DNA from 4 places in the Brevibacillus sp. FW301-21C12A genome. Region 1 is predicted to be linked to each of the others. Evidence: riboswitches for the same ligand, from Rfam matches in the RefSeq annotation. Region 1 holds a riboswitch; each other region holds the start of a gene.
The links. Region 1 has a riboswitch for cobalamin ahead of nrdI (class Ib ribonucleoside-diphosphate reductase assembly flavoprotein NrdI). Riboswitches for the same ligand answer to the same signal wherever they lie in the genome.
Positions count from the first base shown of each region.

Region 2: another riboswitch for cobalamin. It lies ahead of AC3WQH_RS13780 (hypothetical protein); the one in region 1 lies ahead of nrdI (class Ib ribonucleoside-diphosphate reductase assembly flavoprotein NrdI).
Region 3: another riboswitch for cobalamin. It lies ahead of AC3WQH_RS17725 (ABC transporter substrate-binding protein); the one in region 1 lies ahead of nrdI (class Ib ribonucleoside-diphosphate reductase assembly flavoprotein NrdI).
Region 4: another riboswitch for cobalamin. It lies ahead of cobO (cob(I)yrinic acid a,c-diamide adenosyltransferase); the one in region 1 lies ahead of nrdI (class Ib ribonucleoside-diphosphate reductase assembly flavoprotein NrdI).

Region 1 covers NZ_JBYTBG010000051.1:14,140-18,677, reverse strand. Annotated here, with positions in the region: gene nrdF (class 1b ribonucleoside-diphosphate reductase subunit beta) at 1-354, opposite strand, end outside; gene nrdE (class 1b ribonucleoside-diphosphate reductase subunit alpha) at 419-2,503, opposite strand; gene nrdI (class Ib ribonucleoside-diphosphate reductase assembly flavoprotein NrdI) at 2,490-2,849, opposite strand; cobalamin riboswitch at 3,003-3,200, opposite strand; gene AC3WQH_RS22310 (alpha/beta hydrolase) at 3,375-4,196, shown strand; gene AC3WQH_RS22305 (ACT domain-containing protein) at 4,322-4,538, opposite strand, start outside.
Region 2 covers NZ_JBYTBG010000019.1:47,669-52,206, reverse strand. Annotated here, with positions in the region: gene AC3WQH_RS13785 (YhgE/Pip family protein) at 206-2,881, shown strand; cobalamin riboswitch at 3,008-3,207, shown strand; gene AC3WQH_RS13780 (hypothetical protein) at 3,361-3,606, shown strand; gene mmgD (citrate synthase) at 3,596-4,538, shown strand, end outside.
Region 3 covers NZ_JBYTBG010000030.1:55,593-60,130, forward strand. Annotated here, with positions in the region: gene AC3WQH_RS17725 (ABC transporter substrate-binding protein) at 1-981, opposite strand, end outside; cobalamin riboswitch at 1,272-1,478, opposite strand; gene AC3WQH_RS17730 (M24 family metallopeptidase) at 1,494-2,585, opposite strand; gene AC3WQH_RS17735 (alpha/beta fold hydrolase) at 2,711-3,475, shown strand; gene AC3WQH_RS17740 (ABC transporter permease) at 3,533-4,426, opposite strand; gene AC3WQH_RS17745 (ABC transporter permease) at 4,444-4,538, opposite strand, start outside.
Region 4 covers NZ_JBYTBG010000010.1:132,328-136,865, forward strand. Annotated here, with positions in the region: gene cobS (adenosylcobinamide-GDP ribazoletransferase) at 1-397, opposite strand, end outside; gene cobU (bifunctional adenosylcobinamide kinase/adenosylcobinamide-phosphate guanylyltransferase) at 394-933, opposite strand; gene cobD (threonine-phosphate decarboxylase CobD) at 930-2,036, opposite strand; gene cobO (cob(I)yrinic acid a,c-diamide adenosyltransferase) at 2,036-2,575, opposite strand; cobalamin riboswitch at 2,859-3,078, opposite strand; gene AC3WQH_RS09340 (MarR family winged helix-turn-helix transcriptional regulator) at 3,274-3,693, shown strand; partial or broken gene AC3WQH_RS09345 (MFS transporter) at 3,710-4,472, shown strand; gene AC3WQH_RS09350 (hypothetical protein) at 4,490-4,538, opposite strand, start outside.

The DNA.
Region 1 (4,538 bases):
GGCAAAAATTTCGTCAATTTCCTCCGTGGCCGCGAGCGTCGTGAAAATGCTGCTGTACGATTTGGCGTGGATTTGCTCCATCATGCCCATGAAAGCCAGGACGGCTTTGCGCTGCAGCCCGTCCACATGCTCCATGATTTTCGGCATCCCGACGCCGCCTTGCACGGTGTCGAGCAAAGTCAGTCCGCCGAGCACTTTTTTGTACGTGTCCCGTTCCGAAGCGCTGAGCTCCATCCAGGACATTTTGTCATCCGAGAGCGGAATCTCGTCATCGGTCCAGAACTGCATGATGTTCTGGTTCCAAAACGTCATCGTAAAATCGTCGTCTGGCCTGTTCCAATTGACAGCTTTCATTAGGGCGTTCCTCTTCTCTGAAAAAACTTTGTTCCATGCCGGATGGTTCCTCACAGTAAACGGCTTAAACGGCACAGCTAATGCACTCTTCTACCGTCAAATGCTTGGTGCGCGTGTAGTAGAGCGACTTCAAGCCTTTTTTCGCGGCGTAAATATAGTAGCGCGCCAGCTCTCTGGTCGAGATGTTGCTGTTGACGTGCAGCACGGTGGAAATGCCTTGGTCCACATGCTCCTGGATTTCGGCGACCAGATCGATCACTTTGAACTGGTCGATCACATAGGCAGATTTGTAGTAAAAATAGTTTTCCTGCGACAAATACGGCATCGGGTAGTAGGTCGTCGAGTTCGCGTACGTTCTCGTTTCGATGTGCTCGACAACCGGCATCACGCTCGACGTCGCATTCTGAATGTAGGAAATGCTCTGCGTCGGCGCAATCGCCAGACGGTACGCGTGATACAGTCCGTTCTTCTGCACCTTTTGCTTGAGCGCGGCCCAATCCTCCGGCGTCGGAATGTGCATGCCTGCGAACAGTTGCTTGCCTTTTTCCGTGCGCGGACGGTAGTCGTTTGCGAGGTATTTGTCAAAATACGTGCCTTTGGCGTACTCCGACTGCTCGAAGCCCATGAAGGTTTCCCCTTTGGCCATGGCGATCTCCATACTCATTTCCAGCGAGTAGAAGTTCATCATCATGAAGAACGTGCGGGCGAAGTCTTTTGCTTCCTCGCTCTCGTAGGCGATCTTGTTTTTCGCCAGGTAGCCGTTCAGGTTCATCGCACCCAGCCCGACGGAATGCAGCTCGCGGTTGGCCTTCTGCACGCCTGGCGCATTTTCCACGCGGGTCACATCGCTCACGGCGGTGATCGCCTCGATGCCCTCGCGCACGGATTCGCGCACTTTTTTGTGCTCCATCACGTTGACGATGTTCAAGGAAGCGAGATTGCAGCTAATGTCGCGGCGAATGATGTCCGGCTCGCCGTAGTTGGTAATCGTGGACGTCTCCTGGAGCTGGAAAATTTCCGTGCACAGGTTGGACATTTTCACGGAGCCGATGTCCTTCAGCGCGTGATTTTTGTTCGCGTTCGTCTTGTTCATGATGTACGGGTAGCCCGACTCCATCTGGATCATCGCGATCTTGGTGAGCATTTCGCGGGCGCTCATGACTACCTTTTTCTTGACGCGCTCGTTTGCCACCAGCTCGTCGTACATCTCGTCGAGATCCAGATCATCCAGATGGGCGCCGTACTCCTTGTAGACGGAGTAAGGAGCGAACACTGTCAACGGCTTGTTTTCCTCTGCCAGCTTGTAAAACACATTCGGCACGATCAGGCCGATCGACAGCGTCTTGATCCGCGACTTTTCATCGGCATTGATCTTTTTGCAATCGAGAAACTCGTTGATATCCCAGCCGAAGATGTTGTAGTAGGCTGCCCCGGAGCCTTTGCGCTGCCCCATCTGATCGGCGTAGGAAAACGCGTCCTCCAGCAGCTTGAGTACAGGCATGACGCCCTTGGCTGCGCCCTCGACGCCTTTGATCGGCTCTCCGCGCCCGCGCAGCTTGGACAGGTTGACGGCCACGCCGCCGCCGATTTTCGAAAGCTGCATGCAAGTGCCGAGAACGTAGTTGATCGAGTTCAAGGAGTCGTCCATTTCCAGCAGGAAGCAGGAGACCATTTCGCCGCGGCGGCTTTTCCCCGCATTGAGGAACGTCGGCGTCGCCGGCTGGAGTCGCTGGTCCATCATCGACACGGTCAGCCGCTTCGCCAGTTCGAAGTCTCCGCGCCCGAGCGAGAGCGCCACAATCGCCACCCGATCCGGGTACTGCTCCAGATACATCGATTTGTCGTCTGTTTTCAGGGCGTAGTCTTTGTAAAACTTGGAGATAGCCATGTACGAAGCGAATTGAAAACCAGCGTCATGCGCCAGGCGGAACACTTCATCGACCTGTTCAACCGTGTAGCTTTCATACACATTTTCATAAAAGTCATTTTCGATCAAATAGTCCATGCGCTCTTTCACGCTGTTGAAGGTCATCGTCTTCGCCTGTACTTCTTCCATGAAGACCGCGACTGCCTCTCTGTCCTTTTCCAGTTGGTAAAATCCGTCGCTTCCTCGCTGCATCAGTTGGTTGTTCAATTCAATGTGTCGCAATTGCTGCCACCCCACTCGTAAATTGTTCCACGTCACGGCCGGTACCGGACAGTTCGAATTTGGAAATGACCGGAACGCCATATTGGCTGGCGATCGTGTCTGCGCTTTTGGCAAAGCTGGCTCCCCAGTTGCGGTTGCCGCTGGCTGACACGCCGCGCAAATAGACATGATTCCGCTTCAGAAAACGGTCCACCTTCTCCGGCACCTGGCCAAAGCCTGTCGTGTACGTGACCAGAATGAACGGCTCGTCGATCACCATCTCCGGATCAATCTCCACGTGCGGCAGATCGAGCTTGCTGACGAATCGTCTCACGTTTCCTGTTTTCGAATCAAAAGCGATTAACATGTCCCTCATCCTTTACTGCTGTTCTATACTTTTTTAGCCAAAGTAAAAGCGCATCCGACGCCAAAATGTCGAATGCGCATGATGATCCCCATCGTATCCATCCGCCGAAAAACGAATGGAGCGCTCGAACACTTCCCTATCTCCCGTAGGTTACACAGTGCTGACGGTCAGGCAGGTCTCCTGGCTCGGGGTCATCGCTCCATTCGTGCCTTCCCGATCAGCTGAATCAGTGGCGCAAAAACCAAATGGAACTCTCTCATCACAGTGGCGGGACCGCGTCGGAATTTCACCGACTTCCCTATTAAGTCTACCAAATATAGCGTGGCAAACACCTGTCCGCATCAATATGTAGTTGGTAAAACTTACTTTACCTCAATATATCGTAGGAGTCAAGCTCGGCATGCTCTATTTTGGCGACTGATAATCTCTCTCATTTCTCTATTGCCAATCTCTGGTTTGCGTCCATATAATAGGTTTCATGCACAAAAAAGGTAACGCCACCGGCCGATTGGAGAGTGACCCCTGATGGAAAGCACGGTTTATGAAGCAGTAGCCATTCCGCGTTCGCAAACGAGAAAAATGACATACAACGACCGCACGTTCCACATCTTCGTCAGCATCCCCGACGTGGCTTTGCCGCCGTCCAGCTTCCCGGTCATTTACTTGCTGGATGCCAACTCGGTGTTTGGCACCATGACCGAAGCGATTCGCCTGCAATGCCGGGTTCCGGAAAGAACGGGCGTCGATCCGGCCATCGTCGTCGGCATCGGCTACCCGACAGAAGCGCCGTTCCACCCATCGCGCTACTACGACTTCACCCATGTCGTTCCCGCATCCGAGCTGCCCGCTCATCCGCGCGGCGGCGAATGGCCGGAAATGGGCGGGGCAGAAGGCTTCCTCAGCTTCATCGAAGACACGGTGAAGCCCGCGATCGAAAAGGACTTGCCCGTCGACCGCACGCGGCAAACGATTTTCGGACATTCGCTCGGCGGCTTGCTCGTGCTGCATGCCTTGCTGACCCGGCCACACGCGTACCAATGCTACATCGCCGGCAGCCCGTCGATCCACTGGAACGAAAGCGTCCTGCTGGAAGAGGAGCGCCGCCTGCCGTCCCTGCTCACAGACGACTTGCGGGTCAGAGCGCTGCTCGTCATCGGGGAGCTGGAAAACGACGGCCGCTTCCACGTCAACGTCAAGGCGCAGGCGATGGCTGAACGGTTGTCCGCCATGGGCAACGGGCAGATCGAAGCGTCGTTCCGCCAATTTCCGGACGAAAACCACACGTCTGTCCTGCACGTCCTCATCAGTCACGCTATTCGCTTTGCTTCCAAGCCAACTGCCCGCTAGTCAGGGCAGTTTTTTCTTTGCCTCGCTCCATGCACACAAGCAAGCAAACAAGGCAGTCGGCACACGCAAAAAACCGCCCATACGAAAACGATGAGCGGCCATGCATGCACTACTGCTCTTTTCGCCTATTGCAGAGACAACACCTTGTTGATCTGCGGCAGCTCCTCGATGGCAGCTACGACAGTTGGCGTAATCTCTTCGTCGGTGACGCAAATCAACAGGGCGTTTTTCCCCTTTTGCTCACGCGACACATTCATCTTGGAAATATTGATCTCGTGGTCAGCCAGCTTGCGGGACACGTCGTAAATGACGCCCGGATAGTCGGTATGGTGCACCAACAGA
Region 2 (4,538 bases), on a different contig from region 1:
CTACATGTACGCGAAAAACAAAGGGCGTTGCTCACCAGGGCAGCGCCCTTTTCATGAGCAGTCCAGGTGGACAGGCCAAACATAAAATGACAGGCAGCGGCTCATGCTACTACTGGCAGCTTCCTTCCTGCTTATTTCCTTTTATGGTAGACTGTCATGGAAGTATCAGATGGCCCTCATTCCTCCAAAATTAGGTGGTACATGCATGCGTTCCATATGGCAGATTTACAAAACGGACTGGATCAACATATTCAAAGTACCGACGGGAATTTTCCTCATTGTCGCGATCATCTTGCTCCCATGCCTGTACGATTGGGTCAACATCAAGTCGGTCTGGGACCCGTACGCCAATACGCAAGGCGTAAAAGTGGCGGTAACGAGCGAGGACCAGGGCGCGACGGTCATGGACAAGCAGATCAACATCGGGGACGAGCTGCTAAAGAGCTTGCAGCACAACGATAAGCTGGGCTGGACCTTCGTGACGAAGGAGGAGGCCGAGCGCGGCGTGGATCGGGGGGATTACTACGCCAGCATCCTGATTCCGGCCGACTTTTCCGAGAAAATTACCGGGATCGTCAACGGCAGACTGGACAGGCCCGAAGTGATCTATACGGTCAACGAAAAAGTCAACGCCGTGGCTCCCAAAATCACCTCTTCCGGCGTCTCGGCCATCGCCAAGCAGATCAACGAAAGCTTCACGGAAGAGGTCAGCGAGGCTCTGCTGACAAAGCTGACGGAAATCGGTGTGAAGCTCGAGGAGCAACTGCCGACCATTCGCCGAATCGAGAGCGGTATTTTTGAACTGGAGAAAAAGCTGCCCGAGATTCATGCAGCGGGGCAAAAGGTGCTGGAGATTGAAAAGAAGCTGCCGGAAATTCACGAGAAGGCGCAAATCATCCCGGAAGTGGAAAAGCGCCTCCCGGAAATCAACCAGGCGGCCGATGCCGTGCTGAAAGTCCAGCAAAACTGGCCGCGAATCAACGAAGCCGCATCGGTTATCATCGGCATGGAAGACAAGCTGCCGACAATCGAGCAGGCGGTCGGGCGCATTGCCGAGCTCGATCAAAACTTCGGCAAAGTCGCAAGCGCGGTCACCACGGCCACAGAGAAGGCCAGTCAGGCAATTGAGATTGTTTCGGCGGCTCAAAACGCCCTGCCGCGCATTGCCGAGCTGACGGACAAAGGAGCCGATTTGGCCGATCAACTGAATCGGTTTTTTGCAACCCATGACGGCGCATGGGACACAATCGCGCCGCTGATTAAGCAAAATCTCCTGCTGGCCCAGCAAGCTGCCGATGCGCTTGCGCAGCTTACAGACAGGCTTTTGCAGCTCAATCCGGAGCGCTTGCCGACAGCAGAAGAGGTTCATGCCGTCCAGGACAGGCTGTCCCGAGTCGTGCGCGTGCTGGAACATACCGCAGCGCTGGCCGACAAGCTGAACGGCTACATCCCCGGACAGCCGCTGGACCGTTTGTCAGAGCGGCTGCACGGGCTCGAGGACAGGATGAATCGGCAAATCGAAATTCTCGGCACGATTGCAGACGCGCTGGAAAACGGGAAAAAGCCAGCGCGAGACTTGGTCGAGAGCCTGAACGAACTGTCGAAAAACACGAGCGCGGAACTGGGCGATATTCTCGGGCGCTACGATAGCGAAATCGTTCCGAAAATCGAGGAAGGCATTGAAAAGCTGAAGACGATCACGGGAACGTCCGCCGAGCTTTTGCACAAAGCGCAGGAAAAGCTCCCGGATATCGAGACGATTCTCAAGGAAACGAAGGCAGGTCTGGAGCTTGGCCTGGCAGAGCTGAAACGAATCGAGCAGGAGCTGCCGCAAATTCAGGCGCGGGTTCACGAGCTGGCGCAAACGCTGCAAGCGAAGTCGGACGCTTTTGCCAAAGCGATTCGCACGGCGGCTCCGTTCTTGAAGGAAAACTTGCCAGCCATCGGGCAAAAGCTCGACCAGGCGGCGGCATTCATTCGCAACGATTTGCCGCAGGCGGAAGCGGAACTTGTGAAGCTGGCTGATTTCGTGCGCAACAAGCTGCCGGAGGTGGAGAACGGCGTCCACAGAGTGGCGGCGCTGGTTCGCGACGATTTGCCCAAGCTGGAGAGCGCGATTTCGCAGGCGGCAGACAAGCTGAGAGAGGTAGAGGCGAACAACAACTTCGCCGATCTCGCCAAGCTTTTGCGCGGGGATATTCAAAAAGAGAGCGAATTTCTCGCCAGCCCGGTGCAGATCAAGGAAAACCGCAAATACCCGATCCCGAACTACGGCTCGGCGATGTCTCCTTTTTACGGCGTCCTGTCGCTATGGGTCGGGGCCACGCTGCTGATTTCCCTGCTCAAGCCGGATGCGGAAAATCCGGATGGCCGCTACAAGCCGTACCAGCTTTATTTGGGGCGTTTGGGCACGTTTGTGACGATCGGTCTGCTTCAGGCATTGTGCATTACGCTTGGAGACATTTACATTCTGGAAGCTTATGTTGCGGATAAAGTTCCGTTTGTGCTTTTCGCGATGCTCGTCAGCATGGTATTCGTCACGATCACGTACACGCTGCTGTCCGTATTCGGCAACGTGGGCAAAGGCATCGCGATCATTTTCATGGTGTTCCAGTTTTCCAGCTCGGGCGGGACGTTCCCGATCAGCATGACCGCTCCCTTTTTCCAGGCATTGAATCCGTTCATGCCGTTCACCTACGCGATCAGCTTGCTGCGGGAGGGCGTAGGCGGGGTGCTGTGGGAGACGGCGACCCGGGACATTCTCTTTCTGTTCGGCTTCATCGGAATCAGCCTGTTCATCGCGCTCGCCCTGAAGCGTCCGTTGAGCGGCCTGATTCAAAAATCGATGGAGAATGCCAAGAAGACAAAAATTATCGGGTAAGCCATCAGTAACCAGCCAATCATCGTTATTGGCTGGTTTTTTCGTGTGCGTTCAATCGGGTTACCCAATTTTTAGGAAAGAATCCAATTGTTAATTTTCTGAATCGGTGGTATATTCGAGACAAACTAAATACGTGTACAAACAGGTGCAGATAAATTCACCATCTTTTATCTGCTTAAAAGGGAAGTTCGGTTAGAATCCGACGCTGTCCCGCAACTGTAATTGGGAGCGATTCGAAGATGCCACTGTTTTCGCCAGCCGAAAATGGGAAGGTTCGAAAAGCGATGAACATAAGCCAGGAGACCTGCCTGTTTGAGCACAACATCAATACCTACGAGGATAGGGGGTGTTAAGTGCGAAATGGATAGGCGTGTTTTTGATTTGGACAATCAGCATGCTTATTTGAGTATTCATTCGCCTCTTAACAACTTCTGCGGAAGTTGTTTTTTTGTGCGGATTTTCAGGAGGGTACGTGACGGATGAGCGATTTTTTGTTTGGAACGGTTGAGTATTTTACCAACGATTTTCAGGCGTGCATTATGAACAACTTGACGATAGAGAACCCGAGCGTTATCAAGGCGCATTACTCGAAATTAAAAGACGAGGTCATCAGGCGATCAGACAGTCCAGCGGATCAAGAAAAGCTTTTGCAAAATCTCGACAAGGCTTATCAACGTCTAAAGATCAACCTATTTGGGGCGGAGGATGAGGAACATGGGAGTTGAAGAAAAGTTTTTTCCAGGTCTGGAAGGGGTAGTGGCTGCGGAAACGAGCATTTCCTTTCTGGATACGAAGCAAGGAGAAATCGTCATCAAAGGGTACGACTTGATCGAGCTGTCCAAAGCGTACCGTTACCTGGATATCGTCCATCTTTTGCTGGAGGAAGCGCTGCCGAACGAGGAACAAAAGCGGGCGGTAGAAGAGAAGCTGAAGAGCGAGTACGACATCCCGAGAGAAGTGTTCGACATGCTCAAGCTGCTGCCGGAAAAAACGCATCCGATGGACGGCTTGCGGACGGGGCTGTCGGCGCTGGCCGGCTATGACAGTCACCTCGACAACTGCTCGCCGCAAGCCAACAAGGAGCGGGCCTACAAGCTGCTCGGCAAAGTGCCGAACATCGTCGCCAACAGCTACCGCGTGATTCAAAAAGCCGAGCTGGTGGCACCGTTGCCGGAGCTGTCGTACAGCGCCAATTTTCTCTACATGATTACGGGCAAAATCCCGTCTGCCTTCGAAGAGGCCATCTTCGACCGATCCCTGGTTTTGTACAGCGAGCACGAAATGCCCAATTCGACCTTTACGGCGCGGGTGATCGCCTCCACTTTGTCGGATTTGTACGGGGCATTGACCGGAGCGGTCGCTTCGCTGAAAGGAAACTTGCACGGCGGAGCAAACGAAGCGGTGATGCACATGCTGCTTGAGGCAAGCTCGGTCGAGGAATTTGAGCAATTGCTGGAGTCCAAGCTGGCCAACAAAGAGCGGATTATGGGATTCGGCCACCGCGTGTACATGAAAAAGATCGATCCGCGTGCCCTCATGATGAAGGACGCCTTGAGGCAACTGTGCGACGCCAAAGGAGACGACCTGCTGTATCAGATGTGCGAAGCCGGAGAGAAAATCATGGAGTGCGAGAAGGGCATTTACCCGAATCTCGATT
Region 3 (4,538 bases), on a different contig from region 1:
TGCGCGTACCCCTTCGGACGCTGCGGACAATGGCAGCACGACCAGACGTTTGTTCTGGATCGCTGGCACGTCAGCCAGTTCCTTTTTGGACAACAGGAAGTTTTGTTTTTGCTCGATCGTCTTGTCGCCGTAGTCGACCACGACGATGACGTCTGGCTTGCGGTTCACGACTTCTTCCCAGCTTACGGTCGCCCAGCCTTTTTGAATGTCGTCGAACACGTTTTTGCCGCCTGCCGCTTTAATCAGAGAAGTCATGTAGTTGTTGGCAGCGGTCAGCGGCTGGTCTTCTCCGCTGTCGTACACGAACACGTTCAGCGGCTTGTCCACCGTGCCGATTTTGCTCACGGTTTGCTCGATTTCCGCTTTCATTTTGCCAATCAGTTCGTTCGCCTTGTCTTCTACGCGGAAAATGCGGCCGATGTTTTGGATATCCGCGAAAACGTCGTCAATGGTCGGGCCTGGCTTGTTCGAAGACTCTTGCAGGTACGATTTGATTCCCGCCTTTTCCAAGTCCTCCATCGAGCCTACGCCTTTGTCGCCAAATGCGCTTTTCCAGCCTGCGTAGACGAAGTCAGGGTTTGCGGCCAAAAGCACTTCTTTGGTCGGATACTTGTCAGACAGGACTGGTACCTTGTCGTAGTCGGCTTTCAGCTCAGGCAAAATGTGATCGTCCAGGTACGCGGTTCCGACCATTTTGTCAGCCAGCCCCAGCGCGAGCATGACTTCGGTTACGTGCTGATTCATTGTCACAGCGCGTTTTGGCGCTTCCGGGTACGTCATCTCGATCCCGTTGGTCACAATCGTGACGGGCTTGTTGTCAGCAGCAGGCTGGGCCGTTTGCTCCGAGCCAGCATTCGCCACCGTGGATTCGGTCGTAGCAGGTGCTGCCGAGCTGCATGCGGACAAAAGCAGCATAATCGCTGCCAGCGCTGCCATCCAGAAACCGTGGAAGGCTTTTTTTCTCTTACGGATTGAACTCATCTGGTAACCCCTCTTCTTTTGTTGTTGGCATGATGAAAATGAAGTGTTATGTAAATCGTAATGATTACGAATTACACCTTTACTATACAGAGAGCCTGTTTGTTTGGCAACACAGGAAATGCATCACCCCTTTCACAGCCTCGACCGCCACGGCGATGTTCATAGAAAAAAGCACCCCCCTGTTTCCAATCGGGAGGTGCTTGACATACGTAGACATGCCTATAGATTCGGCGTTGCCAATGACGCCTGTTCCTAGTCTGCTTCCACATCTGTCCCATCCTCGTGGGTCGATTGTAAATCATCTCATGGCAGGTCTCCTGGCTTACGAATCATCATCCCCAGCGCCCTTCCCATTTTTCGTCGCGCGAAAAACAGTGGCTTTTTTGCTGGACACTCCTCGTTACAGTGGCGGGACCGCGCCGGATTTTCACCGGACTTCCCTATTAAGCTGGCGGAACCAAACGATTCCGGGCAGCACCATCAGATTCATATAAAATTGTGAGTTTGAAGCCTTATCCGATCACCGTCAGTTTTTTCGGGAACTTGCTCAACACTTCTACGCCTGTTTCGGTTACGAGCACATCGTCCTCGATGCGCACGCCGCCTGCTCCCGGCAAGTACACCCCTGGTTCAATGGTGAACACCATGCCTGGGCGCAGCGTTTCCTGATTTTGCCCATGCACGGACGGATATTCGTGCACATCCATGCCGAGGCCGTGCCCCAGACGGTGAATGAAGTAATCGCCGTAGCCTTTTGCGGCAATGACGTCGCGAGCGGTCTGGTCGAGATGGGCAAAAGTCACCCCTGGACGAACTTCGGCAATCGCCGCCTCGTTCGCTGCCAGCACCGTTTCGTAAATATCGCGCAGTTGCTCGCTGATCTGGCCGACAGCAAACGTACGGGTAATATCGGAAACGTAGCCGTCCGCTGCTACCCCGATGTCAAACAGGAGCAAATCGCCTTCCTGCACTTTGCGCGAACCAGGCGTTCCGTGCGGCAATGCCGATTTTTCCCCCGCCAAAACCATCGTGGAAAAAGACGGGCCGTCCGCTCCCAGACGCTTCATCTGGTATTCCAGCTCCGCGACGATTTCCATTTCGGTCTGGCCGATTTTGAATGTTTTCAACGTCCCGCCGAGTGTATCTTCAATCAGTTGGACAGCCTTTTGCAAACGAGCCACTTCGTCTGCCGATTTAATCAGGCGCATTTCGCGCAGCGGCTCTTCCACATCCGCGTAGCTCTCTGCACAGATGACTTGTCCCAGCGCCTCGTAACGCTCTACGGTCATGTGGCTTTTTTCGATGCCCAGCTTCTTCAGGTTCGCTGGCAACACTTGCTTGAGAAGCTCGTAAGGATTCTCAATATCCGTATGCGTGTGAATCGTCTGAACAGTCGAAGCCGCTGCTGCCGCTTCGCGGTCAAGGGCGGGAACGATCAGGGATGGCTCGCCCTGGGCTGGAATAACCAGACCCATAAAGCGTTCATGCGGATCGGTAAAAAAGCCGGTCAAATAGTAAACGTGCTTGGGAGAGGTGATGACTACCGCGTCGAGCTCTTGTTTGGTCAAAAATTCGTGCAGTTTCGAAATGCGCTCCAAATACACCTGCGTCACCTTCGCTTTCGACAAGATTCTTCCTCGAGAATACCATTTCCCTGTCCAAAAAAGAAGAGCGGAACGGAAAATTCTCTCTTGAAACGGACACCATATGCTAGGGGTGAATAACCAACATGGAACCAACCATCGTACAACTGGACAGCCACCGCATCGCCTGCCACCTGTCAGGGCGCGGCACGCCACTCGTGTGCATTCACGCCCCGTGCATCGGCTCTGTCAACTTCGACTATCAAGAGCCGCTTGCGGATGTTTGCCAACTCGTCGTGCCAGACCTCCCGGGGCATGGCGACAGCTCCCCGCTGGCTGGACCTACGACCATGCGCGAGCTTGCCAGCGTGATTCACGGGCTTTGCCAGTCGCTCGGACTTGAGCGTCCGTTGCTTTTGGGGTACTCGCAGGGGGCTTCGCTCGTCCTCGAATACTGCCTCCGCTTTCCCGAAAACGTGCGCGGCGCCATCCTCGTCAGCGCCTTTTCCGAAGTAACCGACTTTTCGTTGCACAGCCGTTTTCTGCTCGCCCAATCGCTGTCCTGCCTGCACGCCGCTCCGCTGATTGCCAGGTCGATCGCCGCCTCTCATCTCGACGATCCGCTTGCTCGCTCCCGCTGGATTGAGCATGGCAGCCAAACAGATGCAGCGAGCCTCCGCCACCTGTACGCCGCAGGGCACCGCTACAATTGCACGGATCAGTTGAGCCAGCTCAAGCTGCCGATGCTGCTCGTCTATGGCGCAGACGATGCGAACATGTTGCCGTATGCCAGGCTACTGGAAAAAAAGCTTCCGCAAGCGGAACTGGTGATGGTGCCGTCGGTCAAGCACCAGGTCGTCACGCGCGCCGCAGCAACGTTCAACCAACTATGCCGCCAATGGCTGAACTGAACAAAAAAAGAGGCGAAAAGGACTGCCTGCGTCCCTTTACGCCCCTTTTGCTGCGTATCAGTTTTTCATCCGCGGGTCAAGCGCATCCCGCAATCCGTCCCCGATCAGGTTGAAGCCGAGAACCGTCAGCATGATCGACAAGCCCGGGAAAATGACTGTCCACGGCGCCTTCTGGATGTACTGGCGAGAATCGGAAAGCATTTTCCCCCACTCCGGCTCCGGCGGTTGGGCACCAAGCCCGAGGAAGCCGAGCGCTGCCGCTTCGATAATCGCTGTCGCAATCCCCATCGTCCCCGTCACGATGATCGGCGCCAGGCTGTTCGGCAAAATGTGCTGCATGAGAATGCGCGAGTCTTTCATCCCGATTGCGCGGGCCGCCATGACGAACTCCTCTTCCTTCAGGCTCAACACGCGTGAGCGCACCAGACGCCCAAAGGTCGGAATGTTGATGATGGCAATGGCCAGTAGCGCATTTTGCAAGGATGGCCCCAGAATGGCGACAATCGCAATCGCCAGAAGAATGCTTGGAAACGCCAGCATGATGTCAAAAACGCGAGAGATGACGGTATCAATCCATCTGCCGTAAAAGCCCGCCAAGAGGCCCAAAATCGTGCCTGCCACGACGGAGCCGATGACCGAGAAGGTCCCGACCCACAAGGAAATGCGCGCACCGTAAACGACGCGGCTAAACACATCCCGCCCGTTGTAATCTGTTCCAAACCAATGCTCTTCGGACGGCGGCTTGTTTTTCATCACCAGCTCCCCCTCGTCATACGGGTACGGAGCAATCACTGGCGCAAAGACGGCAACTGCCACGAAAAACAGAATGATCGCCAGCCCCACCATCGCGAGCTTGTTTTTCCGCAAGGCTCTCCAAGCTTCCCGCCAAGGAGAGACAACTTCTTCCTCTTTTACTCTCAGGGATACCGTCTGTACTTGTGTCTCTGCCATGTCTCTTCGTCCCTCCCCTAGCGGTATTTAATGCGCGGATCGATATAGGCATACAGAAGGTCGACCAGGAGATTAATCAAGACGAAAATCGTAGCGATCACCAAAATGCCGG
Region 4 (4,538 bases), on a different contig from region 1:
CCCAGCCAGGATGCGCAAGCTCCGCGACGGCCCCTGCCTTGAGTAAAAGTAGCAAGATCGCGGCTAAAACCCCCATCGCGCCCACGCGGCTATCTTTCATGATCGCGAGCACTTGCTCTTTTGGCCGGCTGCTTCCCAGTCCGTCCGCCAAATCCATCCAGCCGTCCAGATGCAGTCCGCCTGTGATGTACACCCAGACAGCGAGCGTCAGCACGGCGGACAGCCACGGGCTAAAGAGCACAAGCCCCGTCTGGTGGACTCCCCATAGCAAAATACCTATGACCAGCCCGACTGCCGGATACCAGTTGACGCTTTTTTTCCACGCCTCGTCGGACGGGCGCAGCCACGGAACCGGAATCCGGGTGAAAAAGGCGATCGCGTGCCAAAATGCATTCATCCTTTGATCCTCCACGGGATTCCGGCCATGACCGCGTAGACCGTCTCTGCCTGACGCGCAGCCCGCTGGTTGACGTCGCCCAGCGCGTCTGCGAACCAGCGGCCGAGCCGATTCATGGCGACACCGCCCAGCCCGACCTCGCTCGTGACCGCAATCACTTTTTGCGGGGAGCGCTGGACAAGCCCCAGCCACGCCTCTGCCTCCGCAAGCAGCGCCTCTGTGTGCGCCTCGCTTCGCCACTCTGCTTCCTCGACGCTCATCAGCCGATTGCTCACCCACGTCGACAGGCAATCGATCAGCACGACGTCGTAAGGTGTGCTAGCAGGCTCGTAGTCGCACAGCCGCTCGCCGACCTCCACGCTGCCCCACTGCTTCGGCCGCCGCTCCTTGTGCCGCTCGATCCGCTGCCGCATTTCCTCGTCCCACGCCTGACCCGTCGCCACGTACAGGACGCGCTCTCCGGCCTGTTGCGCCAGTTCTTCCGCAAAGCGGCTTTTTCCCGAGCGCACGCCGCCTGTCACCAGCACAAGACTCATCGCTCCCCGCTCCCTTCGCTGTGTACCTCGCGCAAGGCCGCGATCAAGCGCGCATTGTCTTCTGGCCCGCGAACGGCGATGCGCACGTCATGCGCCGTCAATCCGGGATACATGGCGCAACTGCGAATCAGCACGCCTTTTTTGCCGAGCCGCTCTTGCAGTTGTGCGGCTGGCAAGCCCTCCGGCGAGCGAAGCAGCAAAAAGTTCGCCTCCCCCGGCCAGACCTTCCAGCCCAGCTCCCCGCGAATAAACGCGACCAGGCCAGCGCGCTCCCTGGCGACCAGGCTGCGTGTCCGCCGCTCGTACTCATGCTCTTGCAAGCACAGCTCCCCCGCCAAAAGCGCAAGCGCATTCACGCTCCAGCTCACCTGCTTCGCGCGCATTTTCGCAATCGCGTCAGGCTGGGCGATCGCGTATCCGAGACGCAAGCCGGGGATCGCGTACATTTTCGTCATCGACCGCAGCAAAATGACGCGGGGAAAGCGCTCCAGCCGACTTGCCAGCGTAAACTGGCGGCTTTCTTCCACAAAATCGAGAAACGCCTCGTCCACGACCAGCCACGTATCGGTCTGGGCCGTCCAGTCCGCCATCTGCAACAGCTCCTGTGGCTCATACAAGATGCCAGTCGGATTGTTCGGCGAGCCGACAAACACCAGATCAGCCTGTTCGAACAGACGGTACAGCTCGGCGCTGTCGGCCTTGTAGCCGTTCTCTTCTTTTCCGTAGCAGCCGATGACGGTTGCGCCAAACTGCTCGGAAAGCTCTGCATATTCCGAAAAGCAAGGATAAATCACGCCGACTGTTTGCGGCTGCAGCCCGAGAATCGCGAGCGCCATCGCTTCTGCCGCTCCGTTCGCAGGCAAAAGCCATTCCTTTGGCAACTGCAACCGCTGCGCCAACGCCCGGCGAAACTGGCGATGCCCAGGGTCCGGGTAACGCAGCACGGCAGACAGCGAGGCCAAAAGCATCTCGCGCACGCTGTCCGGCATGCCCAGCGGGTTAATATTGGCACTGAAATCAAGGAATTGGCCCGGCTCCATCCCAAAGCGGTCCGCTGCCGTCAGCAAATCTCCGCCGTGGCCGTACGCTTCCAGTACGTTCATCAAAACTCTACCCCCAGCACCGCTGGTATTCCTTCATCGTAGTAATGCTTGATCTGCTTCATCTCTGTCACGAGATCGGCCATGTCGATGATTTCCTGCTTGGCGCTCCGCCCCGTCACGACCAGATGCACATGGCTCGGCCTGTTTTGAATCGCTTCCAAAACGTCCGCGAGCGGCAGCACGTCCGCAATCGGAAAACGGTCGATCGCCAGCGCATTGTTCAGCTCGTCGAGAATGACGACATCGTACTCGCCCGAAGCGAGCTTTTCCCGGGCGAACGCCCACGCTTCCTGCAGCGCCGCGCGATGCTCCTCCGGCGTCTTCGTCCAGGTGAAGCCTACGCCTTTTTGCACGATTTCGATGCCCAGCTTGTCGAAGATGATTTTCTCTCCGTACGTGCGCTCCGGCGACTTGATGAACTGGATCATGATGACCTTTTTGCCTCGTCCAGTCGCGCGCACAGCCAGCCCCACCGCGGCTGTTGTCTTTCCTTTGCCGTCTCCGGTGTAGACCAAAAACAGGCCCCGCTTGTTGCTCAAGTACGCCCACCCCCAAAATAAACTGTAGGCCCCGTTGCCCATCCCTAATAATTTTCGGAGGCACAGCGCTCCAAAAATGCAGTTTAGGCTCCGTTGCCTATTTCAAATGTTTTCCATAGCCTCGTTATTTACCTGACTGAAAAAGTGAAGAGTTTGCCGATTTGCTTCCTGTTTCGCTTTCCGCGTACAAAAAAACGCCTTGTTTCCCCAAACCTCCAAGGAAAACAAAGCGCGGATAGCCGACTGCAACAATCCTCACCTCATCCTTTGACCCGAAGGAAATCAGTGGACATCAAAACAGGCAGGTCTCCTGGCTCAAGGATCTTCGCTCTTCTTCCTCCTTCCCGCACGCTGGCGTGCAGTGGATGGCGCCGTTGCCAAGAAGAAGAGCTCCTCTTTTACAGTGGCGGGACCGCGTTGGCTTTTCACCAAACTTCCCTTTTAACCTCGCATTCGCAAACTATCGCTTGCGAAAAACAAGGACCTGTTTTTCTACCATATTCAAATGTCGTTCGTTTCTATGACAAGCACTTGCTTTAATAATAGCAAATGCTACCGGGGATTCAAGCAAAAGCTGCGGATAGGAACATACTGGGCATTGATCTTTGTTTTGTGAACTAATTATTTGTACACAAATCTTTTGTGTGCGTGTTATCTTATTCTTACATCGATTTCCAATAAAATATTTGGAGGTACATATGGATCGGATTGAGGATTGCTATGGGTTTCTTCTCGGGAAGGCGTATCAAAAAATCTGGCAAATGGAAAAGGCCAAATTATCGCCGTACGGGATTACTCCCGTGCAGTTTGTTCTATTACATGCGCTATGGGAAAAAGATGGCCAAAAAGGTGTGGAATTGGGTAGTCGGCTTCGCTTGGATGGAGCAACCATCACGGGGGTGCTCGATCGACTGCAAAATATGGGGCTCATCGAGCGTCGTTCCGATCCCAATGATCGCCGGACGAACTTGATTTTTCTGACTCCGCGAGGCAAGGAATTGGAACAACCTCTGAATCAGATCAGTGACGAAGTGAATCAAGAAGCGATGTCCATATTCAGTGAAGAAGAAGCGAAATTATTCAAAAACATGCTGACCAGATTGGGATTAAACTCATAAGGAGTGCGTTGAGACTGTGAAGAGCAAAGTGCATTACGCGTGGATCATTTTATTTGTCACCTTTTTCGCATTGTTGGCTGTGCAAGGAGCAAGACTTTCTTTCGGAGCATTTATTGAACCTTGGGAGAATGGCTTTGCCGCGGATCGAGGTACCATTTCTCTCATCTCCACATTGAGTTTTGTCATTTATGGCATATCCCAACCAATAGCAGGCAGGTTGATTGACCGCTTTGGTGCCAGGTCCATTCTCTTAGGCAGCACACTTCTGGTTGGTCTGAGCATTTTTTCACGCAATGGGTAACTTCCCTCTGGCAATTGTTTATTCTCTATGGTGTCTTCGCTTCCATTGGTGTTGGAGGTGCCTCCAATGTAGCCGCAACCATTATGGTCACAAATTGGTTCAATAAAAGGCGTGGACTCGCATTCGGAGTAATAGAGGCTGGCTTTAGCGTAGGCCAAATGGTAGTTGTGCCTGCCTCACTGTTTTTCATGCAGTGGTTTGACTGGAAAATGGCTGTTGCGGTATTGGGTCTCTTTTTACTGATCGTGGTATTTCCCGTCATGATGTTTCTTCTGAAGAATCATCCTGCCGAAAAGGGGTTGCAACCGATAGGAGGTCGCCACAGATTGCAGATGAAAGACAACAAATACATCCTTCCAGCCGGCAACCGGTCAGGCGGATATTTCCAACCAAAGCTTTCTGGTTTCTGATTTTGCCGTTTTTCATCTGCGGATTCACCACTACCGGCTTAATGGACACGCACCTCATTCCCTTTGCCTAACGAAACCAGCGAGCTTACAAAAAGTCCGCCATGATGATTCCCAGGTCAAACGGAGTGATTCCC